Regions from separate parts of the Pseudodesulfovibrio sp. S3 genome, predicted to be linked through region 2. Evidence: riboswitches for the same ligand, from Rfam matches in the RefSeq annotation. Region 2 holds a riboswitch; the other holds the start of a gene.
What was found. A riboswitch is a leader RNA that binds a small molecule or an ion and turns the genes downstream of it on or off. The one in region 2 is predicted to bind cobalamin.
Positions count from the first base shown of each region.

Region 1: it holds a riboswitch for cobalamin, as region 2 does, so the genes downstream of both, DWB63_RS00390 (sirohydrochlorin cobaltochelatase) here and metE (5-methyltetrahydropteroyltriglutamate--homocysteine S-methyltransferase) in region 2, are expected to answer to the same signal.

Region 1 is NZ_QTZO01000001.1:75,267-82,998, reverse strand. It holds gene DWB63_RS00405 (response regulator) at 80-475, shown strand; gene DWB63_RS00400 (Hpt domain-containing protein) at 489-1,214, shown strand; gene DWB63_RS00395 (ATP-binding protein) at 1,224-2,888, shown strand; cobalamin riboswitch at 2,902-3,075, shown strand; gene DWB63_RS00390 (sirohydrochlorin cobaltochelatase) at 3,200-4,180, shown strand; gene DWB63_RS00385 (iron ABC transporter permease) at 4,188-5,222, shown strand; gene DWB63_RS00380 (ABC transporter ATP-binding protein) at 5,215-5,988, shown strand; gene DWB63_RS00375 (ABC transporter substrate-binding protein) at 5,999-6,892, shown strand; gene cobI (precorrin-2 C(20)-methyltransferase) at 6,962-7,675, shown strand; gene DWB63_RS00365 (sirohydrochlorin cobaltochelatase) at 7,672-7,732, shown strand, end outside.
Region 2 is NZ_QTZO01000006.1:62,828-70,559, forward strand. It holds gene metE (5-methyltetrahydropteroyltriglutamate--homocysteine S-methyltransferase) at 1-1,848, opposite strand, end outside; cobalamin riboswitch at 1,943-2,114, opposite strand; gene DWB63_RS08625 (hypothetical protein) at 2,386-2,634, shown strand; gene DWB63_RS17275 (hypothetical protein) at 2,706-2,855, shown strand; gene DWB63_RS08630 (L,D-transpeptidase family protein) at 2,945-3,613, opposite strand; gene DWB63_RS08635 (RNA-binding protein) at 4,405-4,668, shown strand; gene DWB63_RS08640 (molybdopterin-binding protein) at 4,870-5,895, opposite strand; gene DWB63_RS08645 (BCCT family transporter) at 5,925-7,505, opposite strand; gene yqeC (selenium cofactor biosynthesis protein YqeC) at 7,576-7,732, opposite strand, start outside.

The DNA of each region.
Region 1 (7,732 bases), on a different contig from region 2:
CATCATATTGACATTTTTTTCTTTTTCGTAGGAAAAGGACATTGGATACATAACATCACGCCAAGCAGCGGAGATAAGAATGCGTGCACTCATAGTCGAAGACGAATTTCTCAGTCGAAAAGTTTTACGGTCTTTCCTGATGACTCTCTTCGAAGTTGATATTGTCGTCAACGGACGGGAGGCCGTTGAAGCATTCAAGTTGAGCCATGCGGAAAAAAGACCATACGACCTCATCCTCATGGACATAATGATGCCGGAGGTAGATGGTATTGAGGCTCTGCAGAAAATCAGGGCCATTGAAACGGAAAACAAATACCGCCCCAGGGTGAAGATAATCATGACCACAGCCCTGGATGATCCGCAAACAGTAATAAAAACTTTCTACGATGGAGAGGCTTCGGCTTACATAGTCAAACCAGTGGCCAAGGACAAACTCTACAATGAACTCGAAAAACTCGGACTCTTGAACAAGTAGCCAAGGATATTTCATGAGCGAAGACCCGATGGTTGAGGAGTTCTTCTCCGAAGTCAATGACAAGTACTACCCTCAGGTCATGGAAGGACTCGAGATGCTGGAAGGCGATGACCGAAGTGAAGGCATCGAGATTCTGGCTCGCCCGCTGCACACCATCAAAGGTGTGACCGGTTTCATGACAGGATTTGAAGAAGCCTCCCATTTCACGCACAAGATTGAGGATTTCCTGAAAAAGGTACAGGGAGGGGAGGTGGAATCCACCGACATGAACATCACCCTGCTCTCCCGTGGCGTGAACATGATTTTCCAGGTTCTTGAACAACTGCGTGAAGGCAATCTCGACACAGAGGAACAGGAAGAAGTACTGAGTCTCATCACCGAGGCCTCCAGCGGCGGTCAGGTAGAGGCCGTAGCAATGGGAGCGGGCGTGGACGTGGAGATTCGGGACGGAGTGACCGTCATACGAGTCAAGGATCCCCGCGTTCATCAGGAAGGCCATTTCAAACCGATTATTTCCGCCATTCTGGGCGTCGAACCGGGCGACTCCATTCTCCTGGATTTGGCACAGGTGCTCACGTTGGGGTCCGGTGCCTGGGGTGCCATCGCAAGCATGGGCTCCACGTTCAAGATCGCGGCCTGCACACTGTCGGCAGACGTCAAACAGACGCTTTACGCCTGGGGATTCGACAAGACCATCTCCGTCTATGCAGACCAAGAAACCTATTTTTCGAGACAATAAGGAAAGCGCATGCAAGACAGTATCATTCAGTGCATTGAGGACATTGAAAAACAGATCCTCGAAGTAGACGCCACCGGCCAGGGGGCCGAAACGGTCGTAGATGCACTCGGATTGTCCTGTATGCAGCTCTCATCCGCAGGTGTCATCGCCCTTCTGGACATGTTCAAGGACGGCATCACGCCGGTCAACAACGACATCATTTCCGCCATGCTCGGCATCTGTGAGGCCCAGAAAAAATTCTTCTTTGCCCTGGGCGGCCTGCTCGGTGGAAGCGCGGAAGCCCTGGCTAGAATTGGCACGAACAGGCCAAAAGCCGCTGCAGTGGTTGAAGAGTCCGAAGAAGAGGCTGCCAAGGCCTTTGAAGAACCGTCAACAGCCGAAGACGACACGCCGACCGAGACAAAGGCAGCGCTAGAAGAAGAGAAGTCTGCCGAGCCGGAAAAGGCCGCAGCCAAACCTTCGGCACAGGCCATCTCATCCATCCGCGTTGGTACGGACCGCCTGGATCGGGTCATCGAGCTGGTGGGCAAACTCATGGTCACCTATGCCGTCATTGCCCAGGGCGGTGCCACCAACATGAGCCAGGTGGCCTCAAGCCTCCGCGAACTGGATAATGTCATCAGCAAACTCCAGAAGGAAGTAAACGCCATCCGTCTGGTGCCGCTCAAACAGATTTTCACGCCCATGCACCGATTGGTGAAGAGCCTGAGCCAGAAAATAGGCAAGAAGCTTGAATTCGATGTCAGAGGCGACGATTTGGCCCTGGACAAGACCATTGTGGAAAGCCTCAACGAACCCCTTGTTCACCTGCTCAGAAACGCTGTGGATCACGGCCTGGAAGATCCCGAGGGCCGAAAGGCCGCAGGGAAATCGGAAGCGGGTGTTGTCACCTTGTCCGCTTGGCGTAAAGGCGACAGTGCCTTTATCCAGGTCAAGGACGACGGCCGGGGCCTGGACCCGGACCGGATTCTGTCCAAGGCTCTCGAAAAGGGACTGGCGGACGCGGACAAGGAATACAACAAGCAGGAAATACTTCAATTCGTGCTCCAAAGCGGATTCTCCACCGCCGAAACAATCACCGACGTATCCGGTCGAGGCGTGGGCATGGATGCAGTAGTCAATGCGATCAAGGTCACTCTGGACGGTGACGTGGAAATAGAAAGCACGCTGGGCCATGGTGCGGCCTTCACCATCACCATTCCCCTGGACCGCTCGGCCAACGAAGGCATCGTGGACGCCCTGGTCTGCAAGGTGGGCGGCGACACGTTCATCATGCCCAGCCGGGACGTGGTAGAGATCTACATGCCGCGCCTTCAGGACGTGGTGCAGCTTCCCGACGGACGGGAAACCGTGGACGTGCGTGGCGAAATACACTCCCTGCTCCGATTGGCCGACCTTCTCGAACTGACCCCGGAAATCAACAACATCGAAATGGCCCAGGCCATTGTGGTCCGTGTGGGAGACTACAAGGGCGCCATCCTGGTAGACGAAGTCCTCAGGCAACAGCAGGTGGTCATCACCGGCTTCACCGTTCCCGTGGAGGAAATCTTCCACATCCCCATCCTCGGGTACGGCATGATGGGCGAATCCGACGCCCTGGTCATCAACGCCGAGGAAATGATCCAGCAATTCCAGGAACGCATAGCCAGGAACGCAGAGTCTTCCTTGACATAGTCGCTGTAACCGGCCTAATTTTCGCCCTTCAGGTGTTTTGACTCAATAGGGAATCCCGTGTGAATCGGGAGCGGACCCGCCGCCGTGACGTCCTGACGAACTGTTCTCACAATGCCACTGGATAAAACCGGGAAGGCGAGGGCAGGAGGGACCAGCCGGAAGACCTGCCTGAAACGATATCGGACTTGCCACGGTGGTACGAGGGCTTGCCGCCATGGATTTGAAGGGAAAAAACGGTTCCCCTTCCTCAGAATTCGTCGAGGAAGGGGATATTCATTTTCCTTAATCAGCCCCTCCGTATCGGAGGAACAATGCTTCAAAGAACACACGCCATTTTTCTGCCTCTGCTCCTGCTCCTGTTTCTGACCATCCCGGCACATGCCGGACACGGCGACGAAGGTCCGGCCAAAGAGGCCATCGTCCTGGCCGCCTTCGGCACTTCCTACCCGGAAGCGCTCAAATCCATCCTGCACATCCGGGACAGGGTCCAGGCGGCCAACCCCAAAGTGCCGGTGAAGCTGGCCTTCACTTCAAGCATCATCCGGTCCATCTGGCAGGAACGACAGGGCGACGCTGCTTGGAAAGAGGCCAATCCCGATGTACCTGAAGATGTCCTGTACGTGAAAAGTCCTCTGGCCACCCTGGCCGACCTGAGCGACCAGGGCTACAAGGACGTCACCGTACAATCCCTGCACGTCTTTGCCGGAGAAGAATTCGAGGACCTCAAGAACACCCTGATCGGCCTGCGTTCCATCCGCACCGTGAAAACGAAATCCCTGCCCTTCGCAAGCCTTCGACTCGGTCGCCCGGCGTTGGGCATGCCCGGAAATGTCCATCCCTACGTCGAAGACATTGAGGTGGGAGCAAAGGCCATGAAGAACGACGTGGAAGAAGCGAAAAAAATGGATGCAGCCCTGGTCTACATGGGCCATGGAAACGACTATTTCTCCACGGGCATATACTCCGAGTTCCAGCACGCCATGCAGCAGCATTTCAGCTATCCTGTCTTCGTGGGCTGTGTGGAGGGATTCCCCGGTTTTGACGAACTGCTGGTCAATCTCAAGGCCTCCGGCAAGAAGCACATCCTGCTCAAGCCGTTCATGATCGTTGCCGGTGACCACGCCTCAAACGATATGGCCGGTGACGAGGACGACGCCTGGAAGCCCATGCTGACCAAGGCCGGATTCGATGTGAAAACCGAATTGCGCGGTCTGGGCATGGTGGACACATGGGCGGATATCTACGTCGATCACGTGAAAGACGCCCGTGCGCAGACCCACCTGCTTCCCTAGGCAAGACATGAACGCCGTTCCCCGCCAAGCCACCCGCAAGGGACTGATCCTGTTGCTCCTTGCCGCCATCGCGGCAGGGCTGACGATCATTGCCTGCGGCATGGGCTTCATAGCCGTTTCACCAGCCGAGATTCTCACATGGCTGCTGGACGGGCTGCGGGGGGCGGCGGACACAATGCCCACACTGAAATCCAGCGTCATCTTCGAGGTCAGGCTGCCCCGCATCCTGACCAGCCTGTCCGTAGGATTCGGCCTGGCCGTGGCGGGCGTGGTTTTCCAGGGGCTGCTCCTCAATCCCCTGGCCGACCCGTTCACCCTGGGCGTATCTTCGGGTGCAGCCTTTGGCGCGGCGCTGACCCTGTTGCTGGGCCTGACCGTATTCGGACCGGCCACGCTCTTCCTCATGGCCTTTCTGGGGGCGGCGGCCACCCTGTTCGCGGTCATGGCCATGGCCGGGCGCGACGGTGAACTGGCCCCTGCCAACCTGATCCTGGCGGGCGTCATCGTCTCCGCCATCCTGTCGGCGGGCCTGAGTTTCATCAAATATCTGGCGGACGAGCGCGTCTCGGTCATCGTTTTCTGGCTCATGGGCAGCTTTGTGAGCCGCACCTGGACCGACGTTGCCCTCACCGGCACGGTCGCCCTGCTCGGCTTCACCGTATGCCTTTTCTTCGGACGAGACCTGAACATCATGAGCCTGGGTGCCCGTCCGGCCCGGAGCCTTGGCGTGGACACGGCCCGCGTGCGTCTCCTGCTGCTGATCACGGCCTCCCTGATCAGCGCGGTCTGCGTTGCCGTCAGCGGAATCATCGGCTTTGTGGGGCTGATCGTCCCCCACCTCATGCGCATGATCGTGGGCCCGGACAACCGCTGGCTCCTGCCTGCCTCGGGGCTGGGCGGGGCGCTCCTGCTCCTGATTGCCGACACCCTGACCCGGGCCGTGCTGCCCCACGAGGTGCCCATCGGCGTGCTGACCGCCCTCATCGGCGGTCCGATATTCTGCTGGATTTTCAGCCGCAGCAGGAGACTGTATCGTGGATAGCCTCTCCTGTTCCCTGCAAGGCCTGCACTTTGCCTATGCCGAAACGCCCGTCCTGAACGGCCTGGACATCGCCTTTGAGCCGGGCAGACTGCACGGCATCCTCGGCCCCAACGGCAGCGGCAAATCAACCCTGCTTTCGGTCCTTGCCGGGCACCTCCGTCCATCCGCCGGACGGGCGACCATGGGAGACAGGCCCGTAAGCGGCTTTTCCGCCGCGGCCCTTGCCAGGCTATGCGCCCTGGTCCCCCAGCAGGCCGACCTCAACTTTCCCTTCACCGTATTCGAGACCGTGCTCATGGGCCGCCATCCCCACATACCCAGGTTCAGCCGCCCCACGGCCCAAGATCTGGTCACCGTCGAGGAAAGCCTTGCCGCCATGGACCTCGACCCGTTGCGCGGCCGCATCCTGGCCGATCTGTCCGGCGGCGAACAACAACGCACTGCCGTGGCGCGCGGGCTGGCACAGGATACACCCGTCCTGCTGCTGGACGAGCCGACGTCGTCCATGGACATCCGCCACACCATGGCAGCCATGACCGAACTCCAGCGGTTGGCAAAGACAAAAAACCGAACCGTCATCACCATCCTGCACGACCTCAACCTGGCCGCCAGGTTCTGCGACCGGGTGTTCCTGCTGGACAAAGGCCGCGTTCACGCCTATGGCAACGTTGCCCACACACTCACACCGGACAACATCCACGCGGTTTTCGGCGTGCACGTCCATATCCTGAACACCACCAGCGGCCCATACATCGCTTATATTTAAGGAAATCATTTTGAAACGGCTTTTGTTCACCCTCTTCTTCACGCTCTTGCTGCACTCCCCGGCCAACTCCCAGACCCTGACAGACCATTCCGGCCGGACCATCGAAGTCAAGGCCCCGTTTACCCGAATCATCTCCCTGTACGGCGCTCATACCGAGAACCTCTTCAGCCTCGGGCTGAACGAAGAGATCGTCGGCGTCTCCACCAGCGAAGACTATCCCATGGCCGTCATGGAAAAACCCGCATTCAACGCCCGCGACGGCGTGGAAAAATTCCTGGCAGCCGAACCGGACCTGATCCTCATCCGCCCCATGCTGCGCCGGGGATATCCCGGACTCTGGGCCGCTTTGGAAAAACGCGGAATTACCGTGGTCTCGCTGCAACCGGACTCGGTGGAACAGATGTACGATTATTGGCGCACCCTGGGCCACCTGACCGGCCGCGAGTTGCAGGCCGAATACATGATAGAGGACTTTCAGGAAGGAATCTCCCGCACGGAACAACGGCTTGCCTCCCTCACTGAAGACCGGCGGCCCGGCGTCTTCTTCGAATCCATCCATGCCAAACTCGCCACTTTTTCGCCCGGAGCAATGCCGCTGTTCGTGCTGGAAAAGGCGGGCGGCATCAATGTGGCCGACGACGCCAGGCCCAGACACGGAACAAACATAGCGGACTACGGTCTGGAGCGGCTCCTTGCCAGAGGCAGCCGGATCGATGTCTACCTGGCCCAGTACGGCACCATGAACGAGGTCTCCATACCCGAGATCAAGAACGGCCCGGCATCGTCCCGCATCAAGGCGGTTCTCAGCGGAAACGTCTTCCTGGTGGACGAGCACCTGGTGTCCCGCCCGACCATGCGCCTGCTGCAAGGTATCGAAATCATATACCAGCTGCTCCATCCGTGATCACGTATTGACGCATTTTTCGAAAACAGACACAGTCGGCCACCGACAAAAAAAGAACGAGATCATTCAGTGACAAAAACAGGCATTCTCTATGGCATAGGAGTCGGCCCCGGCGATCCCGAACTCCTCACCCTCAAAGCGGTCCGCATCCTGGGCGAGGTGGACGTGATCTTTGCCGCCGCCTCCACCAAGAACGACTATTCCACCGCATATGCCATTGCCAGGCCGCATCTGAAAAAGGGCGTCCAGGTCATCCAATTGGGGTTTCCCATGACAAAGGATGCCCAAGAGCTTGACACGGCTTGGAAAGCCAACGCCGAAATCGTTGCCAAAGTCCTGGACAAGGGAATGGACGCCGCCTTTCTGACCCTGGGCGACCCGCTGACCTATTCCACATACGGCTACCTTCAGCGCACCTTGCTCTCGGTAAATCCGAACCTGCACCTTCAGGCCGTCCCCGGCATCACCTCCTTCCACGCCGCAGCGTCCAAGATAGGCCTGGTCCTGGTCGAATCCAAGGAATCCCTGCTCATCACCTCGGGAGTTGCCGACATCGCACGGTTGGAGGAACAGCTTGACTCCTGCGACAACGCAGTTATTCTCAAAGCATACAAGAATTTCGATGAAATCCGGGATCTCCTGACCCGGTTGAGGCTGGCGGACAAGACCGTGCTGGTCTCCCGGCTGGGAATGGACGACGAGTCCATTCTCATGGACATCAAGGACGCACCCAAAAAGCCGCACTATTTTTCGCTGGCGCTGGTCAAAAAGAACAAGACATGATGAAAACCGCCATTATCCTGGCCGCGTTCGGCTCCCGCAATAAAAACGCCATGGCCT
Region 2 (7,732 bases):
TTCCTGCTGGTCCTTGCGGATGGGCATCCCTTCGCGCAAGGCGGCTTCATCGATCTGGATGATGTTGATCCCGGCGGCTTCGAGGTCCACGACTTCGTCCCGAATGGCCAATCCGATCTGGCGGCAGACATCTTCGCGCGGGAGGTCGTTGCGGACGAAACTCCAGCACAGTATGGTCACGGGGCCGGTCAACATGCCTTTCATGGGCCTGTCCGTCAGGCTTTGGGCATACACGGCCCAGTCCACTGTCATGGCTTCCGGGCGGGAGACGTCGCCGTAGATGATGGGCGGCTTGACGCAACGGCTGCCGTAGCTCTGGACCCAGCCGTTTGACGTGAAGCAGAACCCTCTGAGCTGCTGGCCGAAGTATTCGACCATGTCGTTCCGTTCCGGTTCGCCGTGTACCAGGACATCAAGTCCCAACGCTTCCTGGCGGTCAACGACTTCGGATATTTGTGCTTTCATTGTTTTGGTGTATTCCGCTGCCGACAGTTGCCCCTGTTTGTATTGCAGCCGCGCTTTTCGTATCTCGGCTGTCTGTGGGAACGAACCGATGGTCGTGGTCGGGAAAAGGGGGAGTTTCAGGCGTTCCTTCTGGACAACGGAGCGCACGGCAAAAGGCGATGTGCGCTCGTACATCCGGGGCGTGACGGCCTGGACCCGGCTGCGCGTCTGTTTGTCCACGACATCGGCATGAGCGCCCCTGGCAAGCAACGACATGGTGTTTTCGTTGAACAGGGCCGGTTTTTCATTGGTGATTGCGGCCTGTTTCAGCGCGTTGATTTCGTCGCACTTCTGTACGGCGAAGGCCATCCATTGCTTCAGTTCCGGGGCCAGTTCCGTCTCGTTCGAGGCGTCCATGGGGGAGTGGAGCAGCGAGCAACTGGAACCGATCATGATTTGGTTCGTCTTCACTTTCTGGGAGGCGGCATTCACTTTTCTGAGGGCTGTTTCCAATTCGGTTTTCCAGACGTTTCTGCCGTCTACCAGGCCGAGCGACAGGGTCATGTGCGGCGGCAGCGTGTCCAGGATGCGTTCCAGTTGCCTGCGGCCGCGGACCAGGTCGACATGCAGGCCGTTGACAGGCAGGGACAATGCCAGATCGAGGTTGTCGTCCAGTTCGCCGAAGTAGGTGGTGAGTAGCAGTCTGGCGCTGAGGGCTGCGGACTTGAGTTTCGTGTAGGAGAGCCTGAAGGCCTGTCTGGCCTCTTCCGTGAGGTCCGTGCACAGGATCGGTTCGTCGATCTGAATCCAGGAGCAGTGCGCGTCAAGCTCGGCTATGATCTCGCAATAGACATTGGTGATGCTTTCCAGATGATCCCAGCGGTTGCATGTGCCCACTTCCTTGGCGAGCATGAGGAATGTTACAGGTCCGACCAGGACCGGTTTCGGGGAGTATCCGAGTTCTCTGGCTGCCAGGGCGTCTTCCAGCAGGCGGGAATTGGATTTTTCGAAACGCATGTCCGGAGTCAATTCCGGGACTATGTAGTGGTAGTTGGAATCAAACCACTTGGTCATTTCCATGGCCGGGATGCCGTTTTCGGCATGTCCACGTGCCATGTGAAAATATGTTTGCAGATCAACTCCGCTGCCTTCCCGTTGGAATCGCGGAGGTACGGCCCCGAGTTGGGCTATGGTGTCGAGAACGTGGTCGTAAAGCGAGAAATCTCCGACCGGCAGCAGGTCCATTCCGGCCTTGGCCTGAATCTCCCAATGCCGTTTTTTGATGTCTTCGGCGATGGCGATCAGAGCGGTTTCTGTCGTTTCTCCCCGCCAAAAGCTCTCCAAGGCCCATTTCAATTCGCGGTTGATTCCCATTCTGGGAAAACCCAGCACGTGCGCGTTCATGTCTACTCCATGGTTATGGGTGAAAGACCAAGAGCGTGTACCTCGCAGCAGCAGGACCCGTTTGGATTCTGTGCCAAACCATCCGGCGACGAGGTTGTTTGCTCCCTGGCAAGACGTCTTCTGGCTTCCGGCCCCATCATGTTGAATCCCTTCCCTGAATCGGTGGTCATCAACGGGTTTTGCCGGTTACAGCGGCGCGTCCGCAGCGGTTTTTCACCGCTTTCCGTTTCTTGCCGAATCACTATATCAAGATGTATTGATATATTAAGGTGCGGGAAAAGGCAAGCCCTCGGTTTCGTGAGGGCCAATAGGGGTGTTTGGAATTATTCCTGTCTTTTAATCAATGGGTTAGGAACAACGGCGGTTGACGCATGTGGAGCAGTGCGTCCGGCAGGCGAGCCAGATGGCGGGTCCGTCCTTTCCGGAGTCATTGGGGGGTATTGTGCTTCAGTGTGAATAGAATTAAATGAAATATATTATCATATATAAAGCTGGAGGCTGCCATGCGTCCCGCTCTCGCGTCCATTTTCTTTTTTGATGGTGTTATGCGTCCCGGTCCCGGTCCATGCCTTCGATTGTGGCAAGGTTGCCTTCGGCACCCCCCTGAGCGAGCTGGATGGCGGCAATTTCATCCTGTATATGGAAAAAGACGGGGTGAGCTACTACAACTATACCGGTCCCTGCCGCACGGCCCTGCATGAGTACACCAATCCGGCCATTGCCTTCGCCGCTGTTGACGGCCGCATCTACGCACGCATCGTCCAAACCTTTGACGGTATAATATAAACCAGGCCCTGGCCAAGATTCAGGTCAAGGCCGGGCCGCCTGCCAAGACCTACAAGGACGGCGAATGGGACGTGTACGCGTGGAGCTTCCCGGATGACGTCGAGAGCAAGCTGAAGTTCAACCCCCGTACCGGTGAAATCCGCTCGGCGGTATATTACACCCCCCTTCGCGCCAAACTGAAGGAAACCAAGACCGATCCAGCCGAAGTGCCGACGAACTAAACCTGTGCCACAGGTTTTCATGAAATGAATTGAAGGGCCGGAGCGAGTGATCGTTCCGGCCCTTTTGGGTGACTCGTGAACCTTTTTGCTCAGGGCAATCCCCATGCCTTTCGGAGTCGGACATAGGCAGGCTCAGGCAGTTGCACCAGTATGGGGAACGCTGCCGGGGTCAGCCAGTGGATGAGTTCCTGCAGAGAACGCTCGCTCATGGCGGTGCACCCGGCTGTTGGCGAACCTTGGGGGTTTTGGATATGCAAAAATATACAGGAACCGCGGCCCGGCTCCGGGTGGTCGGAATTGTGCCCGACAAAAACACCGAGGTTGTAGACATTGTCTTTGCGCTGCATGGTCTCGGCACTGTTCCACGGGGCCGTTGAACCGGTCGGCAATCGTTGCGTGGTGTTGTAGTGAGCTGATCCGGGATCATCCACACAGAACAAATCCGATTCCACATCCAGTACGGGCATGGCCGTTCCTGCGATCTGCTCAGGGTCGTAGGCAAAGGCATAGGGCAGGGTGAAGATGCCGGCAGGAGCCTTTCCGTCCCCTTCGAATTTCCTGGGTTCACCGGGGAGGATTGCATCCGGGGGATGAAGCCCCAGACCCCAGCCCTGACCGCCTTTGCCCAGGATGACGGCAACCGGTTCGCCGGTTTGCAGCCAGGTGCCGTCAGACGTCCGCGCATATCGCCGCAAGGTGCCGCTTCGGCTTTCCCAGTTCGGGGCGGTCACAACAATCAGCTGACGGCTTTTTTGCATCCATGCGGACTGGTTCTTATCGGCAGAAATAGAGGGCGGTTGAGGAGCATCCATGGCCCAGGCGGGAGCGGAGGATAAAAACAGCAGGGCCAGCAGTAGGCATTTAAGGCATCTTTCGGGAAAAGTCGTGAGAAAATGGGGTGTCGAATGGAATAATGCTTGTGGTGTTGGCATGATGTCGTCTCCGGATTTTGTAGGATCATTCGGACTTCAGAAGTAAATAACATCGTATTCAGTGATAAATCAACTGATACGGTCAGGTACAATTATTGGAGTGTCCGGCAGGGATGCTGGTGGAGCGGGGCTGCCTGAAATATTTATTGCTGATATGAATACGATTTTAATTTTTAATTCATGTACAAGGTTCTACTGAAATAAGTAATATAGTAAATGTGTATGTCTCGAATGTCGTAACAATGATGTTGTACAATGAAAATCAATTTTAAAATCATATGAACGGCTGTTTATAATTTTACAGAGTGCTAAATTGTCCATGTTAATTAGGTTGTTAATTGTTGTTATTAGGAGTTTGTTGTTTTAAAAAAATGTCTGACTGGGCGAATTATTTTTTTGTGATCATCTTTTTTGGAAAATATTGCTTGACTTCCCTCAAAAATTGTTTAGATAGTAAATACAACACCAGCCGCACCCGTGAAGGCGCGGTCAAACTGTGGCCAGAGCTGGTTGTGATTAATACAAGTCTATATAGGAGCCGTGTGTGCAACTTGTACACGGTTCCTTTTTTTTAGTGCACGGGCGCTATATCATCATCACGTTTTAGGAGAATTTGAATGTCTAAGAATCTTTATGTCGGCAACCTGTCCTGGACTTCTACTGAAGACGAAATTCGTGCAGCCTTTTCAGCTTATGGCGAAGTCACTTCCGTCAAGCTGATCGAGGATCGCGAAACAGGTCGCCCCCGTGGTTTCGGTTTCGTCGAAATGGACGACGCCGGTGCGCGTGAAGCTATCGCCAATCTGGACGGTAAGGACTTCGGTGGCCGTAATATCAAGGTCAACGAAGCCAAGGCTCGTGAAGAGCGTCCCCGCTGGTAGTTTTTGTCTTTAAGCCGTAAGGCATCAGGCGCCTGTCTTTTATGAGACAGGCGCCTTTTTTTGTGCCTTGGCCTCAGATGTCCGGGATGCGAAGAGGTGCCTGCGTCCAGTGGGCGGGCCGGGTTCATTCCATCTGTTCTATTTCCGATCAAGAGTCAGCCTGTCTGTGGCCGGGTCTGGCGGCAGTCCCGGCCACAGATGTCAGGCGCCCTTGCCGAAACCGCACACCGGGTAGCGGCATTCGGCGCATCCTTCGCAGAATCCGCCGTGGCCGAGATTGAGGATGTCCTCATGGGTCACGTCCTTGCCCGCCAGGATGCGGGGTATGATCAGATCGAAGATGCTGGCGCGATAGTACATGACACAGCCGGGCAGGCCGACCACCGGCACGTCGCCGATCTTTGCCAGCATGAACATGGCACCGGGAAAGGTGGGGGCGCCGTAGGCCACGACCTCTGCACCGGCCCTGCGGATGGAAGCGGGCGTCTGATCGTCCGGGTCCACTGACATGCCGCCCGTGACCACCACGAAGTCGGCGCCGTCCGCGATGAAGTCCTGAATGGCCTCCACGGTCATGGCCGGATCGTCCGACACGAGTTTCTGGCCGATGGGGGTGGAACCGTATCCCTTGAATTTTGTGCGGATGACCGGACCGAACTTGTCCTTGATGCGGCCGTTGTAGACTTCGCTGCCCGTGGTGACGATGCCTACACGGCACGGTTTGAGCGGACGGACCTGAATGAGCGGTGGGTTTGTTCGGAGCAGGGTTTCGGCTTCGGCCACGATTTCCTCGGTGACCACCAGCGGAATGACGCGGGTGCCGGCCATTGCCCGGCCCTTGCTCACGAGCTGGTTGGTGTGAATGGTCCCGAAGATGACGTCCTTGACCGAGTTCAGTTTGAACAGGATGTCGGTGTCGATGTCGAGCAGTCCGTCGTGGGCGGCGCACAGGGTGATCTTGCCCTCCACCGGGGCGCTCAGGGTGATGCCGGGACCGGCGGCTGCCTCGGCTATGCGGCGGGCGGCCTCGTCCTCGTGAACGTAGCCGTCCCGGGGGTCGAAGACGTAGAGATGCTCCTTGCCGATATCCAGCAGGGTGGGAATGTCCGCTTCCGTGACCACATGGCCGCGACGGAAAGCAGGGCCTTTTTCGCTGCCGGGAATGATCCGGGTGATGTCGTGGCACAGGACGGTGCCCACGGCATTTTCAACGTGTATGGTTTTCATGACAACCTCGTAGTGATGCGAATGAATGCTTACAGATCATGCGGCGTGCAGGCGGCGGAATCGTATTCCACCCAGCCTGTCTGCCCGTATTCCTTGAGGAATGAGGCGACGCCGATGCAGACCACGCCGAGTACGGGCAGTCCGACCACGATGGACGCTGTTTGCAGTACCGACAAAGGACCGTCGATGAGCATGATGCCCGTGGGAACCAGGCCGAGGGACATGGCCCAGAACAATCTGTTCCAGCGGGCAGGCTCTTCGTCGGGGGTGAGTTTGCGCGTGGTGGTGGCGGCCAGTGCAAAGGAGACCGCGTCAAAGGTGGTGGCCATGGAGATGGCCGTGACCCCGGCAAAGACGAGTTTGTAGAGGGGGGCCATGGGGATGAAATCCGCAATGGCCATGATCGCGGTGGCTCCCTTGACGGTCTTGACCATGGTCACCACGTCAAGCTGGCCGGTGAGCTGAAGGTGCAGGCCGAAGTTGCCGAACACGAGATAGAAGCATCCGCAGCCCAGCGAGGCCACGATGACCGGGCCGAGCACGACTTCGCGGACTGTCCGGCCACGGGAGATCTTGGCGATGAACAGGGACATGAACGGGGCATAGGCCACGAACCAGGCATAGTAGAATACGGTCCAGTCCTTGGTGAAGCCCGAGGTGCTCATGGGGTCCATCCAGGTGGCCATGGTGATGAGCTCGGAATACATCAGGCCTAAGGACGTGATGGCCATGTCGGTCAGGAAGACGGTCGGGCCGACGATGAAGACGAACAGGAGCAGGGCCATGGCGATGAGCACGTTGAAGTCGGAGAGGTTGCTCAGTCCCTTTTTGAGACCCAGGCTGGCAGAGATGCAGAATATGGCTGTGACGAAAATCAGGGTGCCGAATTCCAGCGCAAAGGAGTGCTCCAGCCCGGTGACCGAGGCAACGGCCGCAGCCACGATGGGGATGCCCAGGCCGAGGGCCGTGGCGGAACCGGCCACGAGACCCGTCATGAACAGGATGTCTATGATCTTGCCGGGCCAGCCGTTGGCCTTTTCACCGAGCAGGCCGGTACAGGCCTGGGAAATGTTCAGGATGGGAACGCGCTTGACGTAGTAGCTGTAGCCGATGGGCACGGCCAGCACCGCATAGATGGACCAGCAGATCGGACCCCAATGAAACATGCCGTAAGCACAGCCCCACTGGGCAGCCTTGAGGGAACCGGCGGGTTCGCCGTGCATGGGATAGGCCGCATAATATGCCCAGTCGATGGAGCCGCCGAACATGATGCCTGCACCCACACCGGCACAGAAAAGCATGCCGATCCAGGAAAAGGTCGAGTATTCGATTTTGTCTCCGAGCCGCTTGCGGGAAAAGGGGCCGAAGGCGAACCACATGAGCAGGATGAACGTTCCGGCCCCGAACAGCATGTACAGCCAGCCCATCTCCACGGTGACGAATGTGAACATCGTGTTGATGACCCGTTCACCTGCCTCGGGAAACAACAGGAGCGGAATGCACGTGGCCAGGATGATGGACAGTGCGCCGAAGAAGCATACCGTGCAGACGCCGCCTTTTTCCGGTGGGCACATCGGAAGCGGTGTACGCGGACTCATTTCTCTTGTCATGATTCCCTCCAATCTTTCAGAGCTGTAGTGAAAACACAAGACAGTTAGCGTTAATGCTCGATCGCAATCCTTATGGATTGATTCTGTACAGGGTTTGCCGGTGGCAACTTCCTGCGAACCATGGAAGCATCCTGGCGGCATCGTTTCCGGCCAGTTCGACTTTGAAGCGGTGGACCAGTTCCCTTCCGCCGGGGATGTCGGCCTTGTTCAGGAGGACGATGCGTTCA